DNA from 4 places in the Vibrio sp. STUT-A11 genome. Region 3 is predicted to be linked to each of the others. Evidence: predicted binding sites of a transcription regulator. Region 3 holds the regulator's gene; each other region holds the start of a gene.

Region 1 (4,113 bases), 590 kb from region 3:
CTCGTCATATAAACAACAAGATAGTTTGCGCTACCACGCTCGAGATGTTGCTGTAATGCGTGCGCACAAAGAGCAAGTGCCTATTGTGTTGGGCTCTGCGACTCCGGCTCTTGAAACGCTGCACAATGCGTTGACGGGTAAATATCATCATCTGACATTAACTCAGCGTGCAGGCTCTGCGGTGCCGACCACCAATAAAGTACTCGACGTAAAAGGTCAGTATTTGGAAAGCGGATTGTCTGCGCCGCTGATTGCTGAAATGCGTAAACACCTAAAAGCAGGCAATCAGGTGATGCTGTTCCTTAACCGCCGAGGTTTCTCCCCTGCCCTAATGTGCCATGAATGTGGTTGGATTGCAGAATGTAAGCGATGTGATGCCTACTATACCTTTCATCAATACAGTAACGAAATACGCTGCCATCATTGCGGCTCACAGCAACCTGTCATTCATCAGTGTCAGGGATGTGGTTCCACTCAGTTGGTGACGGTTGGTGTCGGCACAGAGCAGTTAGAGCATCAATTGGCGCAACTCTTCCCAGAATACAAAGCCATTCGTATTGATAGAGACAGCACCCGCCGTAAAGGCAGCTTAGAGGATGCCCTTGAATCGATTCGTAAAGGTGAATTCCAGATTTTAATTGGTACGCAGATGCTTGCTAAAGGACACCACTTCCCCAACGTAACGCTGGTTGCCTTGTTGGATGTGGATGGCTCTTTATACAGTAGTGATTTCCGGGCTTCTGAACGTCTCGCGCAGCTTTTTATTCAGGTTGCAGGACGAGCAGGACGCGCGAGTAAACCTGGCGAAGTGATTTTACAAACTCATCACCCAGAACACAGCCTATTGCAGGCACTACTGCAAAAAGATTACCGTCACTTTGCGATGACCGCCTTAGAAGAGAGAAAGTTGGCGCAGCTCCCTCCCTACAGTTACCTGACTCTATTCAAAGCAGAGGCAAACCAAAGTGAACTCGTCGAAGACTTCTTGCGCCAAGTTCGTTTTACGCTGGAGTCTCACCCATTATTTGACGACACTTGTATGGTACTTGGCCCGACCCCCTCACCTTTGGCTAAACGGGCAGGCAAATATCGCTGGCAACTTTTGCTGCAAACTCAACATCGTTCATTGATGCAAAAGTTATTAACCAGTGCCAAACCTGCTATTGAGTTGTTGCCTAATGCCAAAAAAGTACGTTGGAATTTAGACATAGAACCACAAGATCTCAGCTAGCAAACGTTTAGCCATGAAATGAATTACCTTTTAATGTGACCGATATCACATTGTCATTGTGGATTTTGTTAAACAGACCGTAACTTTCGCCATAGAAATGAATAGACTATCCAAATTAGCAAAGTCTTAAGTGCTTTGCAGGCAAAGACTTTAAATGAACACTATAAGATTCCCTGAAATCGAAGTGTTGTTCTGGAAGTAAAAGCGGGCTTTATCCGATAAATAAACACCAGAAATGTGATGGTTAAGTGCGAAATGAACTGTACTCAATGACAGCGATTTCACGACAGGGAATAACGTCATCTTGGCGAACTATTTGAGAGGTTAAAACACTATGGCGACAATGAAGGATGTTGCCCAGCTTGCGGGAGTGTCTACCGCGACGGTATCTCGAGCTTTAATGAACCCGGAGAAAGTCTCCTCTTCAACCCGAAAAAGAGTGGAAGACGCGGTACTCGAAGCAGGCTACTCACCCAATTCATTAGCGCGTAATTTACGACGAAACGAATCAAAAACCATTGTTACGATCGTTCCTGACATCTGCGACCCTTATTTTTCTGAAATCATACGTGGTATTGAAGATGCGGCGATGGAACACGGCTACCTGGTTTTACTGGGAGACAGTGGCCAGCAGAAAAAACGCGAAAGTTCGTTTGTAAACCTGGTATTTACCAAGCAAGCTGACGGAATGCTGCTACTGGGTACCGACTTACCGTTTGATGTGAGTAAACCAGAGCAAAAGAACCTGCCACCCATGGTCATGGCTTGTGAATTTGCACCAGAGCTGGAATTGCCAACTGTACATATCGACAACCTGACTTCTGCCTTTGAAGCGGTTAACTATCTGACTCAGCTTGGTCACAAGCGAATAGCGCAAATTTCAGGCCCCGATACCGCGGTATTGTGCCAGTTCCGTCAGCAAGGTTACCAACAAGCTCTACGTCGAGCAGGGATCAATAAAGACCCGCAATACAGTATTGTCACCGAATTCTCTTTTGAAGGTGGTGTAAAAGCAGTACGTAAACTGTTGGAGCTAGCGGAGCCACCAACCGCGATATTCTGCCACTGTGATACGATGGCAATCGGCGCTATTCAAGAAGCGAAAAAGCTCGGTTTCCGTGTCCCGCAAGATCTGTCGGTAGTAGGGTTTGATGACATCAATTTTGCACAATACTGTGATCCACCGTTAACCACCATCTCTCAGCCTCGCTACGAGATTGGCCGACAAGCGATGTTAATGATGTTAGAGCTTTTAAAAGGCCACGACGTACATTCTGGTTCTCGACTTCTGGAGACGAACCTGATTATACGCGGCAGTGCTGCGCCCCCAGCGAGATAGATTAAAGAGAAGATCCTAGGGTCTAGGGAACTAGGTCCTAGGCGTATCTGTGGTTAGTTTTGTGATAAACGTAATCTTCGTGTTTGCTGTATTGGAATACGGGCCGCTTCGATTACGGATTACGGATTACGGATTACGGATTACGGATTACGGATTAATACCAGTATTCCGTAATCTGTATTCCCAAAAAACTAGTACAATCATTTATTTTGTTCGCTTTATTCCCAACGAACGCCTCTAGGACCTAAAACCTAGGAACCTAGTCCCTCTTTCCTAATACCTTTCCCCTCCCACCTAACAAGATTCATTCAACAGGGTGTTTTCTCGACTCGTTCTGGATTAACATATTTGCAAGAATTCTTGATCACCAGAAATGACCGTGGCAAACAAAGATTATGTGAGAAGGGGGCGTGGTACCCCAAAAAAGTCGACAAAAAAACAACCTTCAAGAAAGAAGCCTTGGCGTAGTGGTCTACTGGCAATCGTGCTAGTAGGTGGTTTTGGCTATGGGCTTTACTTGCTAAACAATGATCCAGAGCCTCAGCCACAGGTTGTGCAGCAATCAACGACTCCAGTCAGCAAACCAAAGGCAAAGACAGACTTACCTCCCCCACCCGAAGAGAAATGGGAATACGTAGAATCTCTCCCCAATCGCGAAGTTGAAGTGGTTGCCAAAGAGATTCAAGTATCGAAAATCCCTTACATCATGCAGTGTGGCGCTTATAAGACCCAAGCTCAGGCAGAAGAACGTAAACTCGCCATCGCTTTCCAGGGATTAACCAGCAAAATTGTTAAGAAAGAGGGCAGTTCTTGGTATCGAATTATTCTAGGACCATACAAATTTAAGCGCGATGCAGAAAAAGATCGCCATAAATTGCAACGCGCTAAAATCGAGCCATGTGCGATTTGGAAAGAGAATTATTAAAAATAGGTCCTAGATCCTAGGTGGCTAGGTCCTAGAAGCATCTGCGGTAAGTCAGTTAAGAAATGTCAGCTCAGGTGCTTGTTACTTTGGAATACGGGACGCTTCGCTTACCGAATACTGATTACGGGAAAGACAACGTTTGCCCGTATTCCGTATTCCGTATTCCGTATTCCGTATTCCGTATTCCGTATTCCGTATTTCGTATTCATGTTTTTTCCTAGGACCTAGGAGCCTATAACCCTAGGTCCTTTAATTTCCCCCCCTTGAATCCCCTTTTCCCCTCCCCCATATACAGTATTACTTCCAAAGAGAAATAATTAAGAGGTCGACTGTGACTACCATTGTATCTGTACGTCGAAATAATAAAGTCGTCATCGCGGGTGATGGCCAAGTATCTCTAGGCAATACCGTAATGAAAGGTAACGCTCGTAAAGTTCGCCGCCTATACAACAACAAAGTACTGGCGGGTTTTGCTGGCGGTACTGCGGATGCCTTCACCCTTTTCGAGCGCTTCGAAAGCAAACTGCAAATGCATCAGGGCCACCTGACCAAAGCCGCTGTGGAACTGGCAAAAGACTGGCGCAGCGATCGCGCACTTCGTAAGCTAGAAGCGCTACT
Region 2 (4,113 bases), 240 kb from region 3:
CTTGGATGTCAACGTTGTTGTCTGCGTGCTCACCACCGTTGATGATGTTCATCATTGGTAGAGGCATAGAGAATTGACCTGGAGTGCCGTTTAGTTCAGCAATGTGCTCGTATAGAGGCATGCCTTTAGCTGCTGCAGCAGCTTTAGCGTTTGCTAGAGAAACAGCTAGGATAGCGTTAGCACCGAATTTAGATTTGTTTTCAGTACCATCTAGTTCGATCATTACTGCGTCGATTGCAGCTTGGTCTTTAGCATCTTTACCAACTAGAGCTTCAGCGATTGCGCCGTTTACAGCTTCAACTGCTTTAAGAACACCTTTACCTAGGAAACGTGCTTTGTCACCGTCACGTAGCTCAAGAGCTTCGCGAGAACCAGTAGATGCACCAGATGGAGCTGCTGCCATACCTACGAAACCGCCTTCTAGGTGTACTTCAGCTTCTACTGTTGGGTTACCACGTGAGTCGATGATTTCACGACCTAGAACTTTAACGATCTTAGACATTAATGTTTCCTCTCGTTTCAAATATAAATGTCAATTTTAAAGGGCAGCAGCACAACCTTCGCCGCTGCCCGCATCCCTTTACTTACTTCTCGAACTCGCCGCGTGAGAATTGACCCGCGGCTTTAACGAAGCCTGCAAACAATGGATGTCCATCGCGAGGCGTCGATGTAAATTCTGGATGGAACTGAGCCGCGACAAACCATGGGTGTGCTGGGTTCTCAACCATTTCCACTAGTTTCTTGTCCGCAGACAGACCAGAAACTTTCAGGCCAGCTTTCTCGATTTGCGGACGAAGATTGTTGTTTACTTCGTAACGGTGACGGTGACGCTCATGGATCGTCGCGCTACCGTATAGCTCGTAAGCTTTTGTCCCTTTCTGTAGGTGACAAAGCTGCGAACCAAGACGCATAGTACCACCGAGGTCAGACTTTTCAGTACGCTCTTCCACGTTACCGGCTTCGTCTACCCACTCTGTGATCAAACCTACCACAGGGTACTTGGTTTCTTTGTTAAATTCTGTTGAATGTGCACCTTCCATACCCGCCACGTTACGCGCGTATTCGATTAGGGCAACTTGCATACCAAGACAAATACCTAGGTAAGGAACCTTGTTCTCACGTGCGTATTGAGCTGCACGGATTTTTCCTTCCACACCACGGTCGCCGAAACCACCAGGAACCAAGATTGCGTCTAGGCCTTCTAATAGCTCTACACCTTTGGTTTCAATGTCTTGCGAATCTACGTATTTGATGGTTACGTTTAGACGGTTTTTCAAGCCTGCGTGTTTAAGCGCTTCGTTTACTGATTTGTAAGCATCTGGTAGTTCGATGTATTTACCTACCATACCAATAGTGACGTCACCAGTTGGGTTTGCTTCTTCGTAAATAACCTGTTCCCACTCAGAAAGGTTAGCTTCAGGAGCGTCAATACCAAAACGAGCACACACAAGATCATCTAGACCTTGCGATTTAATCAATTGAGGGATCTTGTAGATAGAATCCACATCCTTCATTGAAATTACCGCTTTCTCAGGAACGTTACAGAAAAGTGCAATTTTCTTACGCTCGTTTGCTGGGATCATGCGATCGCTACGACAAACTAGAATATCTGGCTGGATACCGATAGATAGCAACTCTTTTACAGAGTGCTGAGTTGGCTTAGTTTTTACTTCGCCAGCGGCTGCTAGGTAAGGAACAAGCGTCAAGTGCATGAACATAGCATTTTCACGACCAACTTCGATCGCCAACTGACGGATCGCTTCCATAAACGGTAGCGATTCGATATCACCAACAGTACCGCCAACTTCAACGATAGCCACATCGTGACCTTCAGAGCCAGCGATCACGCGGTCTTTGATTGCGTTAGTGATATGAGGGATAACCTGAATTGTTGCGCCTAAGTAGTCACCGCGACGTTCTTTACGAAGTACGTCGGCATAAACACGACCTGCTGTGAAATTGTTACGCTTGGTCATCTTAGTGCGAATAAAACGCTCATAGTGGCCAAGGTCAAGGTCAGTTTCAGCGCCATCTTCCGTGACGAACACTTCACCGTGTTGAATCGGGCTCATAGTGCCTGGGTCAACGTTGATGTAAGGGTCAAGCTTCATCATAGTCACTTTAAGACCACGAGCTTCTAGAATAGCCGCAAGAGATGCTGCTGCAATACCTTTACCTAGAGAGGATACAACCCCGCCAGTAACAAAAATGTAATTTGTCGTCATGTTTAACCTGAAATTGGTTGAATGAGGGAAATGGAGTGCTTCTGGACGGGAGATAAATATACCAGAAGCTCCTTACCGCCACAACGTGAAATCTATCACACCGCAATTTTTTATTTTTTGCTTCAAATCAAAGTGAACAAAGAGAAGACGAGCGCATATTTATCTTCTTCGTCAAACTGGTCTCAAAACCGCGTCCTGTCACTTGACGCCCACTCTACTCTTCTTTTTTCACTTCATCCCAGAATTTATCGAGCTCAATCAACGAGCAATCTTTTAATCCCCTTCCGGATTGAGCCACCTTCATCTCTACTTTCTTAAAGCGTCGCGCAAACTTTAGATTCGCTTTACCTAAAGCCACTTCAGGGTCTTTACCAAGGTGACGGGCTAAGTTCACCGTCGCAAAAAGCAAATCACCCAGTTCGAGTTCTACTTTCTCTTCGTCTGGGTCCACTTGAATCGCTTCTTCCATTACCTCATCAATTTCTTCCTGAACCTTTTCCACAACAGGCCCAAGCGAGTCCCAGTCAAATCCAAATTTAGCGCATTTTTTCTGAATCTTTGTAGCACGCGAAAGTGCAGGCAAAGAGTTTGGTATTGAGTCTAGAATACTTTCTTCTTGTTTGCCTACTTGTGCTTTTTCTTTCGCCTTTTCCGCTTCCCAATTTGCATTAATTTCAGCATCGGATTCAAACTCAGCATCGGAAAAAACATGCGGATGACGACGGGTCAGTTTTTCATTCACGGTTTCAACCACGTCTGAAAAATCAAACAGATCCTGCTCTTTTGCCAGTTGGCTATAAAAAATAACCTGAAACAGCAAATCACCCAGCTCTTCTTTTAAATTTGACCAGTCTCGATTTTGAATCGCATCCACAACTTCATAGGTTTCTTCTATCGTATGCGGCACGATGGTATCGAAGCTCTGCTTCAAATCCCAAGGGCACCCACCCTCCGGATCACGCAATTGCGCCATGATTTGTTCTAACTGCTCAATTGGATGACTCATATGTTTTTCCTCAATACAAAGAGTCCCTTAAACAAACTCTTCCTATAAACAAAAAGGCGAGCAGCATAACCACTCACCTTAAATTGATTCATTGGTACGTTTTTACTAAACAGTTGACTCTTTTAGCAAGGCAGCAAACTTATGAGACTCCTGAGCATAGCCCGCTATGTGATGGAGCGATATAAGAGCAGCTAACGCAGATAAAAAGCCAAATGTGACGTAAAAACTAGCCGAGACGTTTTACAGACATAACATCTTTTATTTGCTCAACCCGCTTAGAAACGCGCGAAAGCACCTCGATATTGGTCACTTCGAGATCAAAGTCCATGATGGCTAGTTGTCGACGGTAATCGACACGGTTCTTCATACTGGTGACTTTGATTTTCTCATTGGCAAATAGAGTTGTAATGTCTTTAAGTAAGCCACCTCTCTCCATTGCTTCTATGCGTACTGTTAGAATGTATGAACCAACAAAACCACTGCCCCAGACCGTATCGATGATTCGCTCTGGTGCGTGGTGACGCAGTTCTTCTAACTGTTCACAGTCACTACGGTGTACTGAAATACCGCGACCTTGAGTGATGTAACCACTGATGTCATCACCTGGAATTGGCTGACAACAACGTGCAAGATGTGTCATTAGGTTATCGACCCCTTCCACCACTACCGCGTCTTTCTTCGGCCGGCTCTGGGACGGTGATTTATGCTCAGCTTCCTGAAGCTTTTCAAGCGCTTGCTGATCTTCTTCTTCTGCGGTTGGCTTATTGACCAACGCATTGATGTGGTTAATGACCTGGTTAATACGTAAATCACCACTACCCACACCAACGAACAACTCATCAGGCGTCCTAACGTTGAACCGCTTAAGCGCGTAATGCTCAG
Region 3 (4,113 bases):
ACCTACAGTCACTGGGTGGAGAGAGCCTAATCGAAGCGAAAGCGGGTGAAGCGGCGTTTGTTTCTCCGGGCATCATTGATGTGACGAATATTGCTGAGTTGCCAGATGAAGAATACTTCGGCCCACTGCTGCAAGTTGTACGTTACGAAGGTTTGGAAAAAGCAGTGGAACTGGCGAATGATACTCGCTTTGGTCTATCTGCGGGTCTAGTGTCAACCGACGACCAAGAGTGGGAATACTTTGTTGACCACATCCGTGCTGGCATTGTAAACCGCAACCGTCAATTGACTGGTGCAAGTGGTGACGCGCCGTTTGGTGGTCCTGGTGCATCAGGCAACCTTCGTCCAAGCGCATACTATGCGGCTGACTACTGTGCTTACCCAATGGCATCAATGGAAGGTGGCGAAACACTACTTCCCGCGACATTGAGCCCAGGTGTAGAACTTTAAATTTCAACAATAGAGCCACGATGGTACTTCGTGGCTCAGATTGCCGATGCATCATTAAAGTATGGAGTCTTAATGAGGTCAGCATGAAAATAATTAAAAAATGGGTGTGCGACTGACTGATACTTCATCACAGGTTAGGCTGCTCGTTCATTATTCTGGACAGAGTTATACCAATCGTAGTAAATAACTGACCATTCTAACTTGTTAAAACGCTCGATAACTGCGTTAGAATTTTTGATTGTAGAGTAACTACTTATCGAAAATTCTGCCTTGTTCTCAAACGTTTTTCCTACGTTATTTATGTTCTCTTACTTACTGTGATTGGTATTAGGGCTGTGAACGAGCCGCCAACATTCTTACCCTACATCTCGTAACAAGGAGCCGTTATGACCCCTGATGTGTTATTCCAATCGTTATGGCAAGACTATATTCAGCGTCTTTGCCCCTCTGCTGCTAAAGTTCATCAACTTCTTCAAGAAGATGAGCCTTTGATTAACGACCATATTGCACTGCGCACATTCAATGTTGAGCCTCTTGGCATTGAGACGCTGGCTAAGCCATTTTTAGCGATTGGTTACAAGGCGTGTGGTGACTATGTATTTGAAAGCAAAAAGCTTGTCGCTAAGCACTACGAGCACCCAGACCAAAAACAGCCTAAAGTGTTCATCAGTGAGCTCAAAGTAGAAGAGTGTTCGCCAGAGTTACAAGCGATTGTTTCTAAACTGGCAGCACAAGTGGATACAGATAAACTCGCAGATAGCGCATTTTTATATGGCGGCCGCTTATGGGATCTTAGTTTTGCAGATTACCAGGTTTTGGAAAAAGAGAGTGAATACGCGTCCTGGCTGGCGGCTCATGGATACGGCGCTAACCACTTCACGGTCAGCGTAAATCAACTGAATCAGCATGATGAAGTGAAGCAAGTGAACGATCACTTACGCCAAGCTGGATTTGTGATTAACGAGTCGGGTGGCGAAGTGAAAGGCTCGCCTGAAGTCCTGTTAGAACAGTCTTCAACTATGGCAGATAAAGTGCCGGTTAACTTTACTGAAGGCTCTGAGAACATTCCGGGTGGATTCTACGAATTCGCTAAGCGTTACCCAATGGACAATGGTGAGCTTTACCCAGGCTTTGTTGCAGCATCGGCAGACAAAATTTTTGAAAGCACGAATGGCTAATCCATGTCGTTAACTCGATTCCTGAGAGCATAGCTCGAACCCTGGCCTGAATAGAAAAAGCCACCAATGCTGCCATTGGTGGCTTTATTATTTTCTTTACACTACTCGAATCAGAGATTAACGAGTACCGTAAACGACGATAGTTTTACCGTGCGCAGAGATTAGATTCTGCTCTTCTAGCATCTTCAAGATACGACCAACTGTCTCACGAGAACAGCCAACAATTTGACCGATTTCTTGACGAGTGATCTTGATTTGCATGCCATCTGGGTGAGTCATCGCGTCTGGTTGTTTTGCAAGGTTCAGAAGCGTCTGAGCGATACGACCAGTTACGTCTAGGAACGCTAGGTCACCCACTTTTTGGCTGGTTACTTGAAGGCGACGAGCCATCTGCGCAGAAAGACGCATTAGGATGTCTGGGTTTACTTGGATAAGCTGACGGAATTTCTTGAAAGAAATCTCAGCAACTTCACAAGGAGATTTAGCTCGAACCCAAGCTGTACGCTCTTGGTCTTCCTCGAATAGACCAAGTTCACCAATAAAGTCACCTTGGTTTAGGTAAGAAAGGATCATTTCCTTACCTTCTTCGTCTTTGATAAGAACCGCAACAGAACCTTTAACGATGTAGTATAAGGTTTCAGCTTTTTCACCAGCGTGAATCAGCGTGCTCTTTGAAGGGTACTTATGAATGTGACAGTGTGAAAGAAACCACTCTAATGTCGGGTCGGTTTGAGGTTTACCTAGAACCATAATATCTCACTTCCTCTGCAGGGTACGCTTGCGCTATCCATATTTTAGCTAAGCCTGAATCAGGCTTACTAGAATAAGAGCACTTTTTATATGCTGCAAGCTATCTTGTGTTTCGGTAAGAAATAGTATCCTTTTTCTAGGATGATTTCTTGATTTTAATCGTGCCATGGTTGCTATTTTGTACGCAAAACTGTGCACATGATCACGGTATGAAAAGTAAACACTCCGAAAGCGAGATTTTTAGCCAATTTTTCCTGTTTCTATCAGTTGTTGTAGGATAGGCCTCACGATCAGCTCCATTGCAAAACTCATCTTACCGCCCGGCACGACTATCGTGTTGTGACGTGACATAAACGAACCGTCAATCATGGCCAACAGGTAAGGGAAGTCGACATTCTTGATCCCACGTAGTCGGATGACCACAAAGCTTTCATCCAGACTCGGGATGCCTTTCGCATTGAGTGGGTTCGATGTATCCACGGTTGGCACGCGCTGAAAGTTGATATGAGTACGTGAAAACTGCGGAGTAATGTAATTCAGATAGTCATCCATCGAGCGTACGATGGAGTCCATGACGGCCTCTCTTGAGTGGCCGCGGTCACGCGTATCCCGGACGAATTTTTGGATCCACTCCAGGTTCACAATCGGTACCATGCCAATCAGAAAATCGACATGTTGTGATACGTTCACTTCACCATCGACCACGCCACCGTGCAGCCCTTCATAGAAGAGTACGTCGCTGTTGTCTGGTAGGTCTTGCCACGGTGTGAAAGTGCCTGGCATCTGGTTGTACGGTACCGCTTCATCAAAGGTGTGTAGATAACGGCGTATGCTGCCAGTGCCTTCCTCACCATATTGGCGGAAAAACTTTTCCAAGCCAGGAAAGTCATTCGCCTGAGGACCAAAGTAGCTGATGTGTCTGCCTTGCTCGCGCGCTTTACGAATTTCGATATCCATTTCCGGGCGGGTAAAGCGATGGAAGCTGTCACCTTCAACCCAAGCTGGTTTGACGTTCATCATATTGAACATCTTACGGAAGGCTTCAGATGTAGTGGTCGTGCCGGCTCCGGATGAGCCGGTAACTGCAATAATTGGGTGTTTAGCTGACATGACAAACCTTGTCGAAAATTACTTTCCTTTAAGTGCAGCAGGCATCTACTGCACAAGTGATAGTCCACTATAGCACGTAACTACGGCTTGTCATCGGGTGGGGTACGGTAAAATGTGAAGGGCTTGGGGAAATGGTTTAATACTTTGCTTTTAATTGAATATCCACAGTTTCATGCAGTTCGGAATACACGATAACCGCTTCGCCTTTCTCTAGCTGCGATTTCACCTGATCGATCTTATCTTGCAGAGATACTTCCAGCGTGCCGTAATCTGTTCCTTCACGCAGAACAAATTCACGAATCAGGTTTTCCAGTGTTTCTGGCGCAATGTCTTGCCAAGGAATGATCATCAATACCTCAAAATTTTATGACGAGTGGGTAGGATATGTCGACCTTTGCAGCAAAAAATCAGTTCTAAAGGCCAACCTCTCCAAGTCTACTGTGTCTTACGTTTTGATACAGCAGAAAGATGATCAGCAGCGATACTCTCGTAATAGGATGGCAGCGCTTCTTCGAGCCAAAACTTTGGCTTTAATGCAGACCCTGAGATAAAACCAACATGCCCGCCGTGTTCATACAGGCGATAGTCAATATTGGCAGGCAGGACAAACTTAGGGATAACCGCAT
Region 4 (4,113 bases), on a different replicon from region 3:
TCTAACTCACTAAGTGCGAGCTCTGCCAACTCGAGTGCTTTTTCTGGCTGGTTACTGTTAATCGCGACCTGAGCAAGCAGCGCATTGGCCTGACCCTGATAGTGGACATCCAGCTCAATATCGCGCTTTTGGTGCTCCGCTTCTGCTTCTTCAAGTAACTGACCAACCTGATTGTAACGGTGCTGACTTTGCGCCAGCCATGCACGTAACATCGTCAGTTTTGGGTGACTAAACAGCAGTTCTGAGTCAAGTTGATGAATGGCATTTTCCAAGGTGCTTAACTCGCCTTGGTTAAACATTTTCCAGCCAAATTCGTTAAGAATTTCAACCACTAAATCTTTATCGTCAGATTTCTGAGCGTGGTGAATCGCTTGGTGAGGCGATTTTTGTTGTAACCAAGCTAATGCAGCATTGCGGTGTAGATCTTTTTCTTGCTGCGGAATGCGAGCCTGACGTTCATGAGACAAAAACTCACCAAACAGGTTGTGGAATCGGAACCAGTTATGTTCACCCTCGAGAGGGTAAATAAACAAACCGTAGCGATTCAGAGATTCAATCATACCGAGCGCATCTTCACGCTGAGTCAACGCGAATACCAACTCGTCGTTGAAATGATCCAGAACAGAAACCTGCATCAGGAATTGGCGAGTTTCATGATCGAGCAGATCAAATACCTCTTCTACCAGGTAATCCCATAGATGTGCGTGGTTGAACTGAGAAACAGACTCTACCGTCTGCGCCAGGGTACGGTTTTGATGCTGCGCCTGCAGAGCGATAAGTTGCAATGCAGAAGGCCAGCCTTCAACATAAGTTCTCAGGCTATTAGCCATGTCTTCATCAATACCGTCAGCGATGCGCTGGTTAAAGAAACGGGTCGTTTCTTCCGTGTCGAAGGCTAACATGTCGTTGCCGATTTCGATCATCAAGTCACGCACACGCAGGTTTGCAGTACCTAATGGCGGTGTCGCACGGCTTGTGACGACGACGGTTAAGTTGTCTGGCATGTGCTTTAAAAAGAAGCGCATCGATTCATGAATTTCATCATTGGTGATTAAGTGATAGTCATCGAGTACCACGTAACATTCCTGATGAAAGTCAGCCATTTCGGCAAACAGTTCGCTATACAATGAGCGTAAAGAGGAAATTTGGCGTTTTTCGGCCAGTTTCTGTGCATTAGAACAACTGAAGTTTGTTGCTTTGTTTAATGCCTGCAACAGGTAATTGACAAAACGGAAGCCGTCATTATCGCTGTCATCAATACTGTACCAACCAACATTAGGCTTATCCGACAGCCACTGCGCTGCCATTGTTGTTTTACCGTAACCGGCAGGTGAGCGAAACAAAACCAATTTGTAATAAGGCGCTTGTTGCAGTAAGTCCAGCACTCTTGGACGCACTATGGCGTTATGTAACCGGCCTGGGCGAGTGAGCTTAGATGGAATCCACATTATTCGTTATGTCCTTAATTTATGTAATCTAGCGAAATCTGAAAACGGTTTTCGTCACCAAATTTTAATCTGTTTAAAAAGTAAACAAAAATACAAGTCGAGTGGGATGTTACGACATCGCCATTACAGCTTACTTTGATCCACTTCCTAATTCTCACGAGATGAGGGAAATGGCACCGACTACGCCCTGTATTTGTGAATTTAATCACCTTTTTATCCTAGTTTGTTATGCCCTGTAGGAATTCTTGCACGATGGATATGTAATTTTTGTGTTTGTGAACAAGGGGAGTGTGATCGCTAAGACAAAATTTACATCGTGGTTCGACGGTGTCTTAAAAACTTCATGAGTAAATTTTAGCCTTTTCTCATATTCGCCTGTGATCGAAATCACTAAGAAGCAGAGCGTAAAAAGCTTTGTTGCGATTTAGATCACTAACTGATCGGTTGTACCCCCCTCTACGCCCTCATTCCTCCTCCTTCAAAGGAGGAGAAACAGGAGGATGCTTATTCACACCGGTAAATGCACGATATATGGCAGATGAATTACTAAAAGACGTGAGAATTTCTTAATGAAACCTACACAACAGAAAAAATTTGATAAAAAGTCGTTCCAAGACAGCGTAAAGAAACACCTATCAGTGACTTACGCACATACTGTTGAAAACGCAGATAGCCGCGCATGGTACCTAGCAATGGGTCGTGCACTAGCGGAAATCACTACTTTTGATTTGCTTGCTACTGAAGAAGATCCTCGCATCAAAGGTGCTAAGAGCGTTAACTACCTTTCTCTAGAATTCCTGATTGGCCGTTTAACGGGCAATAACTTAATCAGCATGGGTCTGTACGAGCAAGTAACAGAAGCAATGGCTGAATTGGGTCATAGCGTAACGGACCTTCTTGAAGAAGAACGCGATCCTTCATTGGGTAACGGCGGTCTTGGCCGTCTGGCGGCTTGTTTCATGGATTCATGTGCCGCGCAAGAATACCCAACAGTGGGTTACGGCCTACACTACGAATACGGTCTATTTAAGCAATCTTTCAAAGACGGCCGTCAACAAGAAGCACCTGATGCATGGTGTGGCGTAGAAGGTTACCCTTGGGAAGTGGCTCGTCCAGAGCTTGCTCAAGAAATCGGCTTCTACGGTCATGTTGAAGTGGTCAACGAGAACGGTAAAGAAATTCGTAAATGGGTTCCAGGCATGACAGTAAAAGCGATGCCTTGGGATCTACCAATCGTCGGTTACGAATCAGAAACGGTTTACCCGTTGCGTCTTTGGGAATGTCAGGCAATTGCACCATTCTCATTGGCAAGCTTTAACAATGGTAACTACTTCGAAGCTCAGCATGCGCTGATCGATGCAGGTAACATCACTAAAGTGCTTTACCCGAATGACAACCACGAGAAAGGAAAAACACTTCGTCTAATGCAACAGTACTTCCACTCTGCAGCGTCAGTACGCGATATTCTTCGCCGCCACGAAGCAGCAGGCTACTCATTAGAAGAACTGCCAAAGCAAGAGACTATCCAGCTTAACGATACGCACCCAACTATCGCTATTCCTGAGCTAATGCGCATCCTGGTTGACGAGAAAGGCCTGTCTTGGGAAGCTGCTTGGGAAATCAGCTCGCATACGTTTGCGTACACGAACCACACATTGCTTCCAGAAGCACTAGAGACATGGCCTGAGTCGCTCATTCAGCATTTGCTTCCACGTCACATGGAAATCATTTACGAAATCAACCACCGCTTCCTGCAAGAAGTTCGTGCTAAGTGGCCTGGTGATGTTGCGAAACAGCAAAAACTGTCGATCATCGAAGACGGTTTCCACCGCATGGTACGTATGGCTAACCTGAGTGTAATCGGTTCATACGCGGTTAATGGTGTAGCAGCACTTCACTCTGAATTGGTTAAGAAAGACCTGTTCCCTGAGTTCCATGAGCTGTACCCAACTCGTCTACACAATGTGACGAACGGTATCACGCCTCGTCGTTGGTTGAAGTTCTGTAACCCAGGTCTGTCTCAGTTAATTACTGACAAGATCGGTGGCGAATGGCCAGCGAAACTGGAGCTGTTGGAAGGCATTGCGAAATACGCTACTGACGAGAAATTCCAAAAAGAATTCATGGCAGTGAAGAAAGAGAACAAAGAACGCCTTGCTCACTGGGTGAAAGAAAACATGGGTATCGAGCTGGATACCAATGCGATCTTCGATGTTCAAATCAAGCGTCTACACGAGTACAAGCGTCAGCACCTAGATTTGCTACACGTGTTGTCTCTGTACCATCGTATTCTTAACGAGCCTGGGTTTGATTGTGTACCACGTGTTGTATTCTTCGCAGCGAAAGCAGCACCGGGTTACCACCTAGCGAAAGAAATCATCTTCGCAATCAACAAAATTGCAGAGAAGATCAACAGCGACCCTCGCATCGGTAACAAGCTTAAAGTGGTATTCATCCCTGACTACCGCGTGAGCATGGCAGAAATCATCATTCCTGCGGCGGACGTATCACAACAAATCTCGCTAGCAGGTAAAGAAGCATCGGGTACTGGTAACATGAAGATGGCGCTAAACGGTGCCCTGACTATCGGTACAATGGATGGTGCGAACGTTGAGATTCGTGAAGAAGTGGGTGACGAGAACATCTACATCTTCGGTCTGGATGT

The links. Region 3 encodes CRP, which controls carbon source genes, mostly activating them, when cyclic AMP is high. Its sites were predicted from a motif close to TGTGANNNNNNTCACA; they were not measured.
Region 1: a site for CRP is predicted at 1,266-1,281, ahead of cytR (DNA-binding transcriptional regulator CytR). Genes of this name have one in related genera too.
Region 2: a site for CRP is predicted at 2,310-2,325, ahead of OO774_RS02520 (CTP synthase). Genes of this name have one in related genera too.
Region 4: a site for CRP is predicted at 1,825-1,840, ahead of OO774_RS17210 (glycogen/starch/alpha-glucan phosphorylase). Genes of this name have one in related genera too.

Annotation. Positions count from the first base shown of each region.
Region 1 covers NZ_AP026763.1:3,060,048-3,064,160, forward strand. The annotation lists gene priA (primosomal protein N') at 1-1,231, shown strand, start outside; gene cytR (DNA-binding transcriptional regulator CytR) at 1,566-2,570, shown strand; gene OO774_RS14305 (SPOR domain-containing protein) at 2,950-3,495, shown strand; gene hslV (ATP-dependent protease subunit HslV) at 3,827-4,113, shown strand, end outside.
Region 2 covers NZ_AP026763.1:521,246-525,358, reverse strand. The annotation lists gene eno (phosphopyruvate hydratase) at 1-502, opposite strand, end outside; gene OO774_RS02520 (CTP synthase) at 585-2,225, opposite strand; gene mazG (nucleoside triphosphate pyrophosphohydrolase) at 2,440-3,231, opposite strand; gene relA (GTP diphosphokinase) at 3,458-4,113, opposite strand, start outside.
Region 3 covers NZ_AP026763.1:280,445-284,557, forward strand. The annotation lists gene astD (succinylglutamate-semialdehyde dehydrogenase) at 1-449, shown strand, start outside; gene OO774_RS01340 (DUF1338 domain-containing protein) at 836-1,627, shown strand; gene crp (cAMP-activated global transcriptional regulator CRP) at 1,745-2,377, opposite strand; gene OO774_RS01350 (phosphoribulokinase) at 2,618-3,487, opposite strand; gene OO774_RS01355 (YheU family protein) at 3,624-3,836, opposite strand; gene OO774_RS01360 (hydrolase) at 3,923-4,113, opposite strand, start outside.
Region 4 covers NZ_AP026764.1:336,408-340,520, reverse strand. The annotation lists gene malT (HTH-type transcriptional regulator MalT) at 1-1,448, opposite strand, end outside; gene OO774_RS17210 (glycogen/starch/alpha-glucan phosphorylase) at 2,018-4,113, shown strand, end outside.